DNA from 2 places in the Priestia sp. SIMBA_032 genome. Region 1 is predicted to be linked to the other one. Evidence: a T-box and tRNA genes for the amino acid it is inferred to sense, from the RefSeq annotation. Region 1 holds a T-box; the other holds one or more tRNA genes.
What was found. A T-box is a leader RNA that pairs with one kind of tRNA and senses whether it is charged. The one in region 1 lies ahead of trpS (tryptophan--tRNA ligase), so its partner is inferred to be a tRNA-Trp.
Positions count from the first base shown of each region.

Region 2: it encodes a tRNA-Trp, which carries the amino acid that the T-box ahead of trpS (tryptophan--tRNA ligase) is inferred to sense. The anticodon was not compared.

Region 1 covers NZ_JAWRXD010000001.1:1,115,911-1,124,145, forward strand. The annotation lists gene SB717_RS05575 (ABC transporter ATP-binding protein) at 1-445, opposite strand, end outside; gene SB717_RS05580 (ABC transporter permease) at 460-1,386, opposite strand; gene SB717_RS05585 (ABC transporter permease) at 1,389-2,324, opposite strand; gene SB717_RS05590 (peptide ABC transporter substrate-binding protein) at 2,422-4,068, opposite strand; T-box leader at 4,736-4,940, shown strand; gene trpS (tryptophan--tRNA ligase) at 5,017-6,006, shown strand; gene SB717_RS05600 (YjbA family protein) at 6,036-6,785, opposite strand; gene opp4C (oligopeptide ABC transporter permease) at 7,086-8,000, opposite strand; gene opp4B (oligopeptide ABC transporter permease) at 8,012-8,235, opposite strand, start outside.
Region 2 covers NZ_JAWRXD010000003.1:388,600-396,834, forward strand. The annotation lists gene SB717_RS12125 (hypothetical protein) at 1-21, opposite strand, end outside; gene SB717_RS12130 (VanW family protein) at 200-1,138, shown strand; gene SB717_RS12135 (YjcZ family sporulation protein) at 1,212-1,334, opposite strand; gene SB717_RS12140 (GNAT family N-acetyltransferase) at 1,523-2,035, opposite strand; partial or broken gene SB717_RS40235 (YczF family membrane protein) at 2,114-2,350, opposite strand; gene SB717_RS12145 (Na+/H+ antiporter NhaC family protein) at 2,774-4,174, opposite strand; tRNA gene SB717_RS12150 (tRNA-Gly) at 4,390-4,461, opposite strand; tRNA gene SB717_RS12155 (tRNA-Leu) at 4,481-4,562, opposite strand; tRNA gene SB717_RS12160 (tRNA-Trp) at 4,589-4,662, opposite strand; gene SB717_RS12165 (phospholipase D-like domain-containing protein) at 4,889-6,283, opposite strand; gene SB717_RS12170 (hypothetical protein) at 6,596-6,865, opposite strand; gene SB717_RS12175 (GerAB/ArcD/ProY family transporter) at 7,379-7,654, shown strand; gene SB717_RS12180 (GerAB/ArcD/ProY family transporter) at 7,667-7,921, shown strand; gene SB717_RS12185 (FAD-dependent oxidoreductase) at 8,061-8,235, opposite strand, start outside.

The DNA.
Region 1 (8,235 bases):
CACGCTGTTCTGGAAAAGGAATCCCTACAAGCGTTAATAACTCGACCGCACGTTTTTTCGCTTCTGCTTTAGACACTTTGGAATGCTTGATTACGACTTCACCAATTTGAGCTCCAACTTTCATCGTCGGATTTAAAGAAGTCATCGGATCTTGGAAGATCATACCGATATCTTTACCGCGAATAGCTTCCATTTCTTTATCCGTTTTCTTTGCTAAATCAATGCCGTCAAACAGCATTTCACCGCTTTTGATTCGGCCAGGAGGCATCGGAATAAGGCGCATGATCGTTTGTGAAGTTACACTTTTACCAGATCCTGACTCACCAACAATTGCTAGCGTTTCACCTTTATTTAAGTGGAAGTTAACGCCGCGAACGGCTTGAACTTCTCCGCCATATGTTTTAAATGATACAGCTAAATTTTTTACTTCTAATAAACGTGACATATGAGTCCACTTCCTTACTTACGTAGTTTTGGATCTAACGCATCTCGTAATCCATCACCAATTACGTTGAACGCTAAGATTGTTAAACAGATAAACAAACCTGGGAAAAATAAGCGCCAAGGATAGTATTCCAAAGCAGGTAAGCCTTCTGAAGCCATTGTTCCCCAGCTTGCAAGCGGTGCCGGAACGCCTAGTCCCAAGTAGCTTAAAAATGCTTCTGTAAAGATTGCTGAAGGAATCGTTAGTGTCATTGTTACTAAAATTGGACCTGTTGCGTTAGGAATAAGATGTTTAAATAAAATACGTTTTGTGGTTGCTCCTAATGTTTGTGAAGCCATTACGTACTCTTGGTTTTTCAACTGCAATACTTGTCCACGTACAATACGGGCCATGTTAATCCAGCCAGTAATGGTCATCGCCAAAATCATCGTGCCTAACCCTTGGCCAAGCATAACCATTAAAATAATAACCAGTAAAAGGTAAGGAACACCATATAAGATATCCGCAACACGCATCATTGTTTCATCCGTACGGCCGCCCCGGTATCCAGAGATGCTTCCCCAAATTACGCCGATGAATAAATCAATTAAAGCTGCTGCTAATCCGATAAATAATGAAATACGAGCGCCTTCCCACGTACGAGCAAAAACATCACGCCCTAATTCATCTGTACCGAACCAGTGCTCAGAAGATGGAGCCTGGTTAGCATTCAGTAAATCATTGGTTGCATAATCATATTTCACCATCAATGGACCAAATATAGCCATAAAAACAAGGAGAACCATTAGTACTACACCAAACATAGCAAGCTTATTTTTGCGAAAACGAATAAAAACATCTTGCCAGAATGAAAGACTCGGTTTTTCAATCTTTTCTGCCTGAGCGCGGTCAATCCCTGCTGTTTCAAACATTTCTTTAGGAATTTTCGGAAGTTGCTGCATAGTTACTCTCCTTTCTTAGCACCTGTAAGTTTAATTCGAGGGTCAATGAAGCCGTATGCAATATCTACAAGCAAGATACAAAAAAGTAGTAAAATACTGTAGAACACCGTTACGCCCATAATCGTTGTATAATCTCGGTTTGAGATACTGAGCACAAAGTGTGAACCTAATCCCGGGATACCAAATATTTTTTCAATAACAAAGCTACCCGTTAAAATCCCTGCTACTAAAGGTCCCATATAGGATACGACTGGAAGCATCGCATTTCGCATGGCATGCTTAACTGTAATAACGCCTCTGCTTAAACCTTTTGCTTTCGCTGTACGAATATAATCATTGCTTAATACTTCAAGCATACTCGACCGAGTTAACCGTGCGATAAACGCCATAGGGGTTGAAGCAAGCGCGAGAGCTGGTAACACCGTGTGTGCCCAAGATTCCCAGCGTGCAACCGGAAAAATTTGTAGTTTCATAGCCAGAACGTATTGTAATACCGCTGCCATGATAAAACTCGGAACTGAGATTCCTAGAACTGCAATAACCATCGCCGTGTAATCTTGCCACTTGTTATGTTTTAAAGCAGCAATAACACCAAGTACTACACCAATAGCAATTGCTATTAAAATAGCTTCCATCCCTAGCATGAATGAAACAGGGAAACCGCCGTTAATCAAATCATTTACCGTTTGGCCTTTATATTTGAAAGATGGCCCAAAATCCCACTTTAAAATTGATGTTAAGTAATCAAAGTACTGATGGTACCAAGGCTGGTCTAAACCGTAATACTGATTTAGATTTTTTTGAATTTCAGGGGGAAGCTGCTTTTCTGATGTGAATGGACCTCCTGGAACAGCACGCATTAAGAAAAAGGTCGCTGTTACGATCAGCCATAATGATAGAAACATATAAATAAGTCGTTTTCCTATATATTTGAACACCCTGACACACCTCCATATTTTTACAAAATTCGCGCACAAGAAAGAAAAGTATATGGAGCACCAGGCCCCATATACCCTTTGTCACAATTGATGTTACTTACTCAAAATGAGCCCACTTAATCTGAATGTCTCCAAGTCCAGACATCACAACATCTTTCAGCTGCTTGTCTTGTACCCAAGCATTTGTGTAGAAATAGATTGGTGCCACTGGCATTTCATCCATGAAGATACCTTCTGCTTTTTTCAACATTGCCTGACGTTTCTTAGGATCAGTTTCTTTTTGAGAGTCAATTAATAACTTTTTATATTCTGGATTTTCCCAGTTTGTATCATTGTTTCCGCCTTTTTTGTCACGGAATAACTCTAGGAAGTTGATTGGATCGTTAAAGTCTCCTAACCAGCCCATACGCCCAACTTGATAATCTCCTTGGTGTAATTTTTCAATGTAAACAGCCCACTCAGAGTTGTCTAACTGTACTTTAATACCAAGGTTTTTCTTCCACATATCTTGAACAGCTTGTGCAATCTTTGCATGTTTTTCATCCGTGTTGTATGAAACCTTAATTGCTGGTAGTTCTGAAGCATCTTTAAGGCCCATTTCTTTCAAGCCTTTTTCTAAATATTCTTTTGCTTTTTTCACATCATTGTCTTTGAAGTAGCCTTTTTTGTTATCTTTAAACATTGTTGGTGGTACAGCTGCCATCGCTGGAACTGAACCGTCTTTTGTAATTTGTTCCGTAATACCTTTACGATCAATTGCATAAGCTAATGCTTTACGAATGTTCACATTGTCTAAAGGTTTTTGTTCTGTATTAAACTTGTACCAGTAAGTACCTGCAATCTCTTGAATGTTTAATGAACCGTCTTTCTTTAATTCAGGAAGTGCATCAGCTGGTAATTGACCAGTAGGCATACCCGCCCAGTCCAATTCACCGTTTTTGAACATTGAAAGTTCAGTGTTGTTATCATTGATCATGTACATTTCAACTTTTTTAAGTTTTACAGCATCTTTATCCCAATAGTTTTCATTAGGAACTAACTCGATTTTGTCATTATGTTTCCAAGTTTTTAATTTGAAAGGACCGTTTGACGTATAGTTGTCACCTGCATTTGTGTACCATTTTTCATTTGATTCAGCAATTTTTGTATTCACTGGGAAGTACGTATAGAAAGCTGTTAATTCTAAGAAATATGGCGTTGGGTTTTCTAATGTTACTTCAAGCGTTTTATCATCTGTTGCTTTAACGGCAACATCATCTAATGAACCTTTTCCTTCATTAGCAGCTTGTGCATTTTTAACATAGTATAATTGATATGCATATTGTGATTCGTTTTTAGGATCTAACGCCCACTTCCATGCATATTCGAAATCTTTTGCTGTTACAGGGTCACCGTTTGACCATTTTGCATCGTCACGAATCGTAAACGTATATTTAGTTTGATCATCGCTGATCTTCACATCTTTCGCCATTGCATTTTCAGGTTTTCCATCTTTACCGATGCGAGTTAAACCTTCAAATGTTTGTAGTAATACGTTTGATGATGTTGAATCATTAGCTAAGCCTGGATTCAGTGAAAAAGGCTCAGTTTTAATATTTACGCGAAGCTCTTGCTCTTTTTTCTTATCGCCGCCATCACTGCTAGCATTTTCACTGCCACCAGATTCTTTGTTAAATCCACATGCAGCTAAAAACAAGCTCATGACAAGCAGCAAACTGAAAAGAATCGACAACCTTTTCTTCATTGCATGTTACCCCCTATTAAATTTTGTTTGTGTGGCAACCATATTTTTTTGATATGCACTAATTTCTTAATCATCTTTCAATACAAAATAATCAGTTATTTTTTCATATAGTAGAGCGTTAAAGAACTCACTGCAAAATTATTCTTCTACCCTATGAAACTGTCATCAATTGTTTACATGCTGTAAATCCAATGTATGCGCTTAATATGTAGAAGACTCATTCATTACAAAATTCGCTAATTGAAACAAAACATTGTCTATTTTGTGTTTTCTGAAAAATTAAGAAATTGTAATACCTTTGTAAAAAATATGTTTGTTACGCCTATTATAAATATTTTAAAAATTTATTGCAATACTATTATTTAATGGTATTTTTTTATCATAAGGAAAAAAACCTTATCTTATAAGGATTGTGCCTACTTGTCTGACGTCTAAAATCTTTTTTGTAGTATAGGTATTACAATAGTATTACAAAGTTATTAGAAATACTAAATAAAAGATTTTTACCAAATCCTCCACCAAATTTTCACCAAGAAATGCTTTAATTAAACGGTTCTTGTCTTTTTTTTGCCGCAGAAAAATTCCAGTAAATTGTCTTATAAAACTTTTTAGCGATAAGATGTTTAAATTCCTGCTTTTTCGCGTTATAATAACGAATAACTATATAATTAAAGCTGTGAAAAAGAGTAGTATGCAGAATTTTCATTTTTAGAGAGTTTGTGGGTGGTGAGAACAAACATTGAAACCTGCAGAATGGACTTTGGAGCTTTCAAGTGCAAAGCTTGAACGTTGACCTCAACGTTACATGAATAAAGATAGTTCACAATTATGTGTGCTAATTAGGGTGGCAACGCGGTCCATTCGCCCCTAGCTTAAGCTAGGAGCGGATGGGCCTTTTTATGTTGTATCCGTAAATTAGCAGCATATATGTGCAGATGAAAGGAAGATTTGATGAAAACAATTTTTTCAGGTATTCAACCAAGCGGTACAATCACTTTAGGTAACTACATTGGAGCGATGAAGCAATTTGTTGAACTTCAACATGACTATAATTGTCATTTTTGTATTGTAGATCAGCATGCAATTACAGCGCCTCAAGATCGTTTAGCACTTCGTAAAAACATTCGCAGCCTTGCTGCTCTGTATGTAGCAGTAGGAATTGATCCAGCAAAATCAACTTTATTTATTCAATCAGAAGTGCCTGCCCACACGGAAGCGGGATGGATGTTACAGTGCGTAGCGTATATCGGTGAACTTGAGCGTATGACTCAGTTTAAAGATAAGTCCGCTGGAAAAGAAGCAGTATCAGCAGGATTATTAACTTATCCTCCACTAATGGCCGCTGATATTCTTTTATACAACACCGATTTGGTTCCAGTTGGGGAAGATCAAAAGCAGCATTTAGAATTAACCCGTGACTTAGCTGAGCGCTTTAACAAAAAATACAATGATATCTTCACTATTCCTGAAGTACGTATTCCAAAAGTAGGCGCACGCGTCATGTCTCTTCAAGATCCTACGAAAAAAATGAGCAAATCTGATCCAAACCAAAAAGCTTTTATTACGCTCTTGGATGACGCTAAAACAATTGAAAAGAAAATCAAAAGTGCCGTAACGGATTCAGAAGGTATTGTTCGCTACGATAAAGAAAATAAGCCAGGTATTTCAAACTTATTAAGTATTTATTCAATCCTAGCCAATAAATCAATCGAAGACATTGAAGCAATGTACGAGGGCAAAGGTTATGGTGACTTTAAAGCTGACACAGCTAAAGTAGTAGCTGAAGCACTCGCTCCAATTCAAGAAAGATATTATGAATTAGTTGATTCTAGCGAGCTAGATGATATTTTAGATCAAGGTGCCGATAAAGCAAATGCAACGGCGAATAAAATGCTTCGCAAAATGCGAAATGCAATGGGAATTGGCCGTAAACGTTAAAAAAAAACGACTGCTATGCAGTCGTTTTTTTAATTAACTTTTGGCTCTTGTTCAATTTCCCAAAGTTTTTCAAAGAAAGGTTGTCCTTTTACTAAGCGCTCGCATAATAATTTATGTTTCGGCGACCACCCTGACTTCGTTTCATCGTATAGCTGATTCCATACGTCTTGAAACGGCATCTCTTGAATGTCTTCGTATTTCGTTGGATTCCACTCTGTGTACCAGTAGCGGATTTGAGCTGTATTTTTTGTTGTATGTAGCTGATCAAGTGCCATAAATAACAGCTGTTTTAGCTGACGTTCTTTACGTGTTAATCCTCTCATCGTTTCAGGAGACGGCGAAAGAATATGATGCTCTTTTTTATTTAGCTCGTCTTCACTGAACTTATATTCTAGCTCTTCTTGATCCGCAATCATTTCATAGACCAACTGTTCTTGTCTTGGAATTAAGCGGCTTTTTCGAATCGGAATATGATATCCCATCGTATCAATTGCTAAAATATTCGTTCCGTCTGTAACAATAAAACAATATTCAACCTGCGTGCGTTCATGATTTTTCCGAATGTATGCTTTCTGATAGACATCTTGTAGTAGTTGTTGAGGTAGCTCGGAAAGATCATTTTCAATGTAATGAAATAAAAGCGGATTTACTTTTAATAACGGTGCTTGATCGAGCAGTTCTACACAATCATCTTTTCTCCACTCATGGAAATGACACACATTATAACCGTTTTCTTCGCCTTCAAACCAATTAACCCATACATCATGAAGATATAGCATAATTTACCCCTCACTTACTATCTGTTTGTTATCCATCAGTATAGGCAGAGAAAGGAATTTTTATTCCAAATGATGTTATTTTTCTAAAAATTAATTATGAAAAGCCTTCGTTCTTGTTTATTATTCAAATGCCATTATTTCAAAGCTAGGACATACCGAGAGTGCTGATGATTGCTAAAGGCTTCATGAGCTATATCCACCGCTATAAGCAGAAAAAAATCCGAGTTTCTTCTATAGTAATAGGTTTGTCAGGAGGTCTGACAAACCTAAAAAAATCTATCACACTTTTGTGATAGATTTTTAACGAAGAGATTTTGGATTTAAAGCATCTTTTAATCCTTCACCAATGAAGTTGATAGCTAGGATTGTAAATGTAATAGCTAAGCCTGGCGGAACCCACATCCAAGGCTTATTCTGCAGCACATCTGATTCCCTTGCTTCTGTCAGCATATTCCCCCAGCTTGGCGTATCAGCCGGCACGCCAAAACCGATAAAGCTAATCGCTGACTCAAACACAATAAGGATAGCCATCTGCAAACTGGCTTGAACCACAATCGTTGAAAACACATTTGGCAGCAAATGTTTAAAGATAATTTTAAACGGGCTGCACCCAATGGAAACAGCTGAAAGCACATATTCATTTTCTTTTTCAGCCAAGACTTTGCTTCGCACCAGCCGGGCCGTACTTCCCCAGCTTAAGAAACTAACAACTAGAATGAGCGTCCAAACGCCTGAAATCTTTCCAATTAGAATTGTATTTAACACTACAACGAAAACAATTAGGGGAAAGTTTAATACAAAGTCTGTAAAACGCATTAAGAATTGGTCCACTTTGCCTCCGTAATAACCCGCAACCGAACCGATAAGAGTTCCAATTAAAATAACGAGTGTTGTACAAGCAACTCCAATCAGTAACGAAGTTCTTCCTCCATACAATGTACGTGCAAATACGTCTCGCCCATTTGTATCTGTTCCAAACCAATGCTCACTAGAAGGCGCTGCATTCATCGCCATATAGTCGATACGTGTAATATCTGCTTTTGTAAGCAGCGGTGCAAAAATGGCAAGAAGCGTAATCACAATCATGAAAGCTAAACTTATCATGGCTAATTTATTTTTAACAAACTTCTTTCGCGCAATCGCCCATGGAGAAAGGTTTTTAGGAGCTTTCATATTCACTTCTGGCTGTACATCTTTTTTCGTTACAATTTCCATACTTTCTCCTCCTAATCCAAACGAATACGCGGATCTGCTACGCCGTATAACAAATCAGCAACCAGATTCCCAACCAACGTTAAAATTGAAAACAACATTGTAAGCGACATCATAACTGAGTAGTCACGAGTTGCTACAGAGTCAACAAATAGCTTTCCAATTCCTGGATACGTAAAGATCGTCTCTGTAATGATAGAACCGCTAATGATTGTTACAAGATCAAACCCTAAAAACG
Region 2 (8,235 bases), on a different contig from region 1:
TAAAATCATCAATTTTGTCATTGTCTACCCTCATTACCTTGTAGTTTCTCTATGTAATATGCGAAAGTACACATACAATTATAAATAGAAATTTTTACACGCTCGACTCATGGAAAATAATACAAAAAAGAGCTTGTGAATCCTATACATTAAACGGTTCATTTTATTCATACTAACAGGTGAAAGCGAGGTATATGATATGAATTTCACTTGGATGGTTGGACTTTTAATGCTCATTCAACCTCTTTCTTCACAAGACCACCTATCTATTACTCATGACGGTAAACCAATTGAACGGATTGAACGGGACAAAGTGGCAGTACCTCTTCTTCCTGTACCTATGGTTGATCATGATCGATACAACCTTCTTCTAAAAGAATTGGATAAAAAAACATATAGAGAGCCCATAAATGCCCGCATTGATAAAAGCGGACAAATTGTTCCTGAGCAAGCGGGTGTCAAACTATATCATAAAGATTTTGCGGAGAAATTTTATACTTATTTTTTTAATGGCGGTACGTCAACACTAGAAATCCCGACGCTTCCTGTTCCGCCTCGCGTGGATAAGGAGCTGCTTGCAACGATTCGAATTAAGCAAATCGGTCATTATCATACGGGATTTAACCCTCGTAATAAAAATCGTTCTCACAATATTTCTCTTGCGGCCAAATCACTAGACAGCAGCGTCATATTTCCTGGGGAAGTTTTCTCTTTTAATCAAACCGTTGGAAAAAGAACGGCAGCAAAAGGATATATGCGTGCGCCAATCATTGTAAAAGGAGAGTATTCTGAAGGAGTTGGAGGAGGGATTTGCCAAGTTTCTTCTACCTTATTTAACGCCGTCGATAACGCTGGCGTCACAATTACGCAGCGTTACTCACACAGCCGCAGTGTTTCCTACGTACCTCCTGGGCGAGACGCTACCGTCAGCTGGTATGGACCTGACTTTCATTTTAAAAATACGTACAGTGATCCTTTGTTGATTCGAGCGCAGGTACACGGGGGAGTCGTAAGCGTGGCCATTTACTCTACTGATGCGATTGAATATAAGCCTCGCCGCGTGCCTTGGGCTTCTATTGACCAATTGCCGAAAGAGAAAAAAATTGAATCACATGTTGATACTGAGCCTGCTGACTAATCATCTGTTCCAGCTTTTTATAATGAACACAAAATAGCCTAAAGGGTATCCTTTAGGCTATTCAGTGATATAATTAGCAGCCGTAGTAGCCACCGTAACCACCGCTATAACAACTACATCCGATAATTACTAATAGAATAAATAATACAACTAATAAAGCGAAACCAGAACCAAATCCACATCCAGCATTAGACATACAAGCACTCCCTTTCAACGTAATTTTCTGTTGCTAAAACAAAGAAGGTTCAAACATGGGGTGTTTCTCATGGATAGCTTATTGTATGTCTGCCTAGACGTTTTGGTTTACTTTTCTGCTCATTTTTTAAAAATTGGGCTTGTTTTCATCTTTACAGCTCGGAAAATGTAATTCCGCAAAAGTAAAGCTCATTTCCACTCTTCCTTTAAAATCGCATAATAATATTCATCCCACCATCCTTTTTCGGTTGGAATACATTTTTTAAAATACCCTTCTCTTCTCATCCCGATCTTCTCCATAACACGATAAGAAGGCGTGTTTTCAGGTTGACAAGTAGCAATAATCCGATGCAGTTTCATTGTGTTAAAGCCATAGTCCACTATTGCTTTTGCTGCTTCTGAAGCATATCCTTTCTGATAATAGAGAGAATTAAATACCCAGCCAATTTCATAAGTATGGTCCCCAAAATAGGTAAAAAAGACGATATGACCAATTAAATTTTTTTCGTTTTTTAATAAAACTGGAAAATTTTTAACATTTCCTTTCATATTTTCATTTACAAATTTCTTCGCATCATCCTTACTAAAAACACCTTCTGGTATGTACTTCATGACATGAGCATCAGATGTATATGCGTAGACATCTTGCCAATCTTCATATTTAAATTTGCGTATTAGTAATCTGTTAGTCTCAATATTCATGTCGTTCTCCCCTATCTCAAAGCTATCTTTTATACACTTGTTTCGATAGTGAAGATATAAAAACCTCTTTGCACCAAGTTACTGTTGTTTTTGTTGCCGCTTCTTTAAAAGAAGATAAAGCGACTCTGTGAAAAAGAAAAATAAAAGAGAAAAAAGGACAAATAATTCGGCCAACTCCGTTACACGAAACGGGCTTAAAGCATTGTATAGTTATAGTGCCTGCAGTACGTTCTTTCCTTGAAAAAGATCAATTCCTACAGAAAGAGCGATCGCTGATCCAAATGGCAGCAGGCTAACTCCAATAATTTTCATCATTTTCTCTCCTCACCTAATCTTTACTTACCTCATAGGGTCGTCATTTTTATTTACCGTCATGCAAAAGATGCTTTGTTAAAAATTACATAATTATACGGTTTTTGGTCAAATTAATAAAAACTATAGTAAGGGTGCTTTCATTTATGCCTTCGTTCTTTAAAAATCAAACAAGCAGTGAACAAGCAGAGTCTTCTTTTAAGAATTTGCTTTCTGAGAACCTTACCTTTATTAATAGGTACAGCTACTTTATTTAAAATTATCGAGGTGATGTTCGTGTATATATGGTTTTATGATCATTTTGTTAATACCATCTTATTTCCGCTTACTTGTATCATGCTAGTATGCCTGTCATTAGGACTGTATGCATACTTTAAGCTGAAAAAAATGAAAAATTGATAATAAATAGATGGCTATTTCTCGCACTCAAAACATGAAAGATACAACAAGATAAAAAGCAACTGTTATTCCCGCTGCAATTAAAGCTGGCTTTAATTTGTACTTGGCATATTCAATAACAGATAAATCTAATATTTTGGCGATGGTATTCGTATCGTCGCTTAAAGGTGAAGAAAATGCTCCAAAGGAACCGCTCGCAAACACCGCACCGATAATTAATGGCAAAGAAAGATCTGCAGAACTTGCAAGCGATACGCCAAGCGGCATTAAAATCCCCCACGTTCCCCAAGCAGACCCGATAAAGTAAGAAATAGCAGCTCCAAACACAAACATAAAAGGAGTGACAAACATTTGAGGAATCCACTTGGAATGTGCCGTCACAAAATTTGAAAAACCTAAGTCTTCTGTAACAGCGGATAATCCCCATACTACCGATAACAGCAGAATAACGGACATTAAGTCATTGCCTCCTGTAATAAAACCATTAAGCAAATTCTGTAATGTAAAGCGCTGAAATAAGAAAAAAATGAGGGTAATTAACGTAGTGATAATTAAAGCTACTACCATCGCTTCTAACACGTCTGCTTTAATAAATGCTTCAAAAAAGGTGTGGCTCTTGTGATGCCCGCTCCACCATGTTAAAAATAAGGTAAGTGAAATCACAATAAGTAAAGGTACTAACAAATTCCAAGGCTTAGAAGGCAAATCCTTCGACACGCAAGGATGACAATCATGCCAATCTTTTTCGTCTTCTTCCTCTAGCTTCATAGGAGCCGTAGATGTTGAATGATGAAAAAAGCTGAAATAAATCCCTACTAGAATAATCACAATCGAAAAGAAGTTATAAGGAATGCTTTGAATAAACAAAGAATAAGCGTCTTGTTTTATGCCTTGATGATCAATTGCCATTTGAATGATTGAGACCATATACCCTACAAATGCCGTTGCCACAGGAATTAAGACAATAACAGGAGTAGCAGTTGTTTCAATAACAAACCCTAGCTCTGCTGTCGTCATTTTCACCTTTTTGAGTAGTGCTCTCATGATGGGCGCGATCGTCACAAAACGAAATGTGGGAGCACTGAATGTTCCCATGGTTGAAACATAGGTTAAAATAAGAGCTTTTTTTCTTGTATCAATTCTTTCTGCAGCTGTTTCCACAAAACCTTTAACTCCTCCAGCCATCTTAATCATTCCGATAAGCCCTGAAAACGCGTATAAAAAGACGACGATTTCTATATTACTTTTATTTCTAAGAGCTTGTACAACGTAGTGAAGTAGCTTTTCAACACCTCCGACAATCGAATGTTCAATCAAATAAGCACCTACTAATAAGCCTAAAAACAACCCTGGCAGCACTTGTTTGGTAAAAATAGCTATGGGAATAACAATTAAAAACGGTATAATTGAAAACCAACTAGATTCCATAGGACTCTCCCCTATCTTAAAGACCATATTAGATGTCTTCACGTATCATTCATTAGCTTTTAATGTAACCCCAATATTATGTGTATATTCACGAAAACAACACGTATAAGCAGCATTGCTTTAATAAACTATTTCTAATTAAAAACCGCATCGTAAAAATCTTTATTTCTACAACAAAAAAAGCAGTTTGCACATGCAAACTGCTTTTGAAAAGAAGCGGAAGACGAGGTTCGAACTCGCGACCCCCACCTTGGCAAGGTGGTGTTCTACCACTGAACTACTTCCGCGCGTATATGAAAGTAAAGATGCGGGTGAAGGGACTTGAACCCCCACGTCATAAGACACTAGATCCTAAGTCTAGCGCGTCTGCCAATTCCGCCACACCCGCGTGTGAATTAAAAGATAACTCCAAAATGGCAGGGGCAGTAGGAATCGAACCCACACTGACGGTTTTGGAGACCGTAGTTCTACCTTTAAACTATGCCCCTAGAAATGATTTCTTCAAAAGAACCTCGTTTATTGACGACGCTATATTATAATAAAACATATATGAAATTTCGTCAATAGGTCTTTTTAAGAATCATGACTAGTACTAGCGATTTCAAAAAACTGTGAGGCATATCACAGCTTTTTATACTCCCCTCCGCCAGTTGCAGTAGCTTTTAATTCTACCATTGATTTTCAGTAAAAGCCTTTTTTAGGCACAGGGCGGAACTATACAAAATGTCTCCAAAATCGCGTGAAGACTGAAAGGATATGTAGGAGTGCAGATTTTACAGGAGGGACATTTTTTTGAGAATCCGTATTAAAACCCACAGGTTCTCCCTCGTTTCCCACAAGCGTACTGTGAGAAATCTTAGTTTCAATAGCTCCTGTTAGCTCGGCTGCAAATTCTTCACTATCTATCATAACCATGGATTCAGTATTTAAAAATACTGAACGTGAATCTAAGTTAAAAGAACCAACTGCACTTAAACGCTGATCATAAACAACAGATTTCCCGTGAATTGAATAAGGCTTTTGATATTCATAAAGCTTTGAACCAGCTTTTATAACGCGATTCTTTACTCCCAAGTATGCAGAAAAAGCCATAGCATTTGGAGTGGATGTAATCGAATTAGTTAAAATAATTCTTTGCACTTTAGATTTTACTGACTTATCTATATACTGTTCCATCTCTTTTGTTGGTACAATATAAGGACTTTGAACGACAATGGATTTTTCAGCTTGCTGGGAAAGCTTAATAAACGTTTTCCATATGAAAGGGCTTTTATTCATTCGTTGAATAGGATTTGTAATAAAAGAAACCTTTCTTGTAGGCATGGTTGATTCTCTCCATACAATATAAGGATGGACAAAAGGTTCGTTTGCTCTTTTGGCCTCTTCGTATTGATCTATTAACAATTTCTTTCCTGAAAGGCCACGAAATTCTTTAGTCTTCTTGAGCTTTGGAAAAGCTTTGCGTGTATACGGGTGGTTCCATAATTTCTCTACATACTTCTCCATTGAGAGAATGACACTATTACTTTCTTGCTTTGTGTTATAAATTAGCACATCACGGTCATAAACAAAATTTTTATTTGGTTGACTGGCCAAGTATTTATCTCCAATATTTCGTCCTCCACTAATACCTAATTGGCCATCGACTACTATTATTTTATCGTGAAGACGATTATGCCATGTCCAAGGTTTAAGAATAGTAAAGGGCTCATAGTACTTTAATTCAATATTATTGTGGAAAGCTAGAGCATACAGAACATTTTTTCTCTTGCCTTTTAACCCATGAGAGATCCCGTCTAACAGCACTCGAATACGTATACCTCGGTCGGCAGCTTCGAACAAAGCGCCCATAAGTAAATCCGAAGAACGACCTTTACCTATGGAAAAGTACGCAATATCGATTGTATGCCTCGCTTCTTGAATCATCTGCATCCGAACAAGCCCTGAAAAATAACCGTTTTCCAAAAGCATAACGCGGTCTGTGGATTCTTTCTTTCCGTAAAAATTCTCAGTATTCATTACTTTTAAGTCTTTTCCCTGGTGCAAAGGGACATAAAACAGTACCACTGCAGTTACGAATATATATATGAAGTACAATACGGCAATCATTATTAGTATATTTATTAGCATGTTTCCTGTCACAATCCCTTTCCATTCTTATCGTTTCTTTTTATTAGGATTCTTACTTTTTTAACTTCTATACCTTTTAAAATAAGAATGAAATGATGGATTATTTGTTACACCACTGTTGATTTCCGTGCAAGACTTCGCCTTTCCCTCCAAACGACAGCTAGAAGTAATTGTATAAATGAAACCTACGTTTACACTACCAATAAAAAAAGCAGAAGTTCATTATCTTCTGCTTTTGCAATTTAATTTATACCCTACTGTGAACCTGCTCTAAGTAAAAGAGCGGCTCTTTTATTGATTAAGATCGTTTTCCATATCTTTTATATCTTGCTGAAACTCGCTTAAACGCTGACGCTGTGTTTCAGAAGCATTTTCAAGCGCGTTCTCGATTTGCTGAGAGGCTTCATTTACTTCACCTATCGCTTGCTTCGCTTCATGTCCATACGATGCATCATTTTTAGCTTCATTTGCCTGTTCATATGCATCTACTGCTTCTTTATGCCCTTGCTGTGCTGCTTGAAACGATTGTTGTTTATCTTTATTGTATGGGAATTTTTTCATCATAGTGCTCCTTTTCATTTTTTCACTCTTTAGTGTGGCATTTTTCTACTTATTCATACGGCGTTTCAATAGGTTAAAGCTGTATGAATATTCCTCATAACAAACCCCCTCAATCATTTAAGAGCTCTAAAAAATATCTTCTATCTTCTGAAATACTTTCTATATTTTACAGAAATGTATAATCACTTTCTTTAGCGGACATCATACGAATAGTTTATCTGAACGAAAAAATGTATCGGGGTTGACTGCATGCACTTGTTTCTTTCCTTTTTGATCATTTGTGCAGGGATTATATGGGTGGAAATAAAAAGATTACCTCAACATTCTCATAAAAAGGAACGGAAAATTTTTATTGTATTCATGACAATCAGTATCATGATCGCTTTTGCAAAAATCTTTCGGCTGCCTCTACCGAACCCTTCTGATTGGGTAGAAGTAATGTTTCAGCCTTTAAGTCACTTATTATTCCGTTGGATCACTTAATTAGTGTACATGGCAAAAGGATGTGCTCATTTGCTTAATGAAATCAATATTTCAGCTGCGCAGTTTCGCAAATTAGTAACTTTGTATAGCCTCGGAAGCACAATTATTGTTGTGCCTGCCGCTATTACAGCTGATGCTCATCAAGATACCTGCATTGCAGCACTCTTCGGAGTAGCATCAGGAATTGGCTTAGTTTTGCTTTTTACCTCACTAGGAAAAATGTTTCCCACGCTTACACTGATGGAAATGAACGAAAAAATTTTAGGCAAACTGTTTGGAAAGATTGTGTCTGCTGTTTTTGTGTGATCTAATTTATTTATCAGCAGTCAAGTTCTTTACTATGTAGGAAACTTTCTTCAAGGAATTGAAGTAGTCATTGCCATTTTGTGGTTTATTACTCTCTTTTTTAAGCTTTGCATTTACTTTTACACTACTCTTTTGGGGTTTGCTAATGTATTTCATATAAAGGACTACAAGCTATTTTCTTTTCCAGTGGCACTCATTATGATTGCACTTTCCCTTATTGTGTATCCAAGCGTTTCTTATCAAAAGAGTTTGGATACAAAAACGTGAATCCCCTATAGTTTTTTCGTAGGAGCTTTATATCCTTTTATTCTTCTTATCATAGGATGGATCCGCTTTAGACCTGCTAAAATAAAAATAAAAAAGATAATAAAATCCACATAAAAAAAGCAGGTAGTCACCTGCTTTTTTATGCTTGAAGCGCTTGAAGGCCTGCTTGGTTTAAAAAATGCCAAGGCTTATTAAAGTGGGGTTGAAAGAAAAAGTCCATAAAGCCAAGCTCATCGATCGTCATTTCTTGCTGTACGCATACAGACAATGTATTGATTGCTTGAGTGGCATCAATTTTAGAAATAACCTGTGCT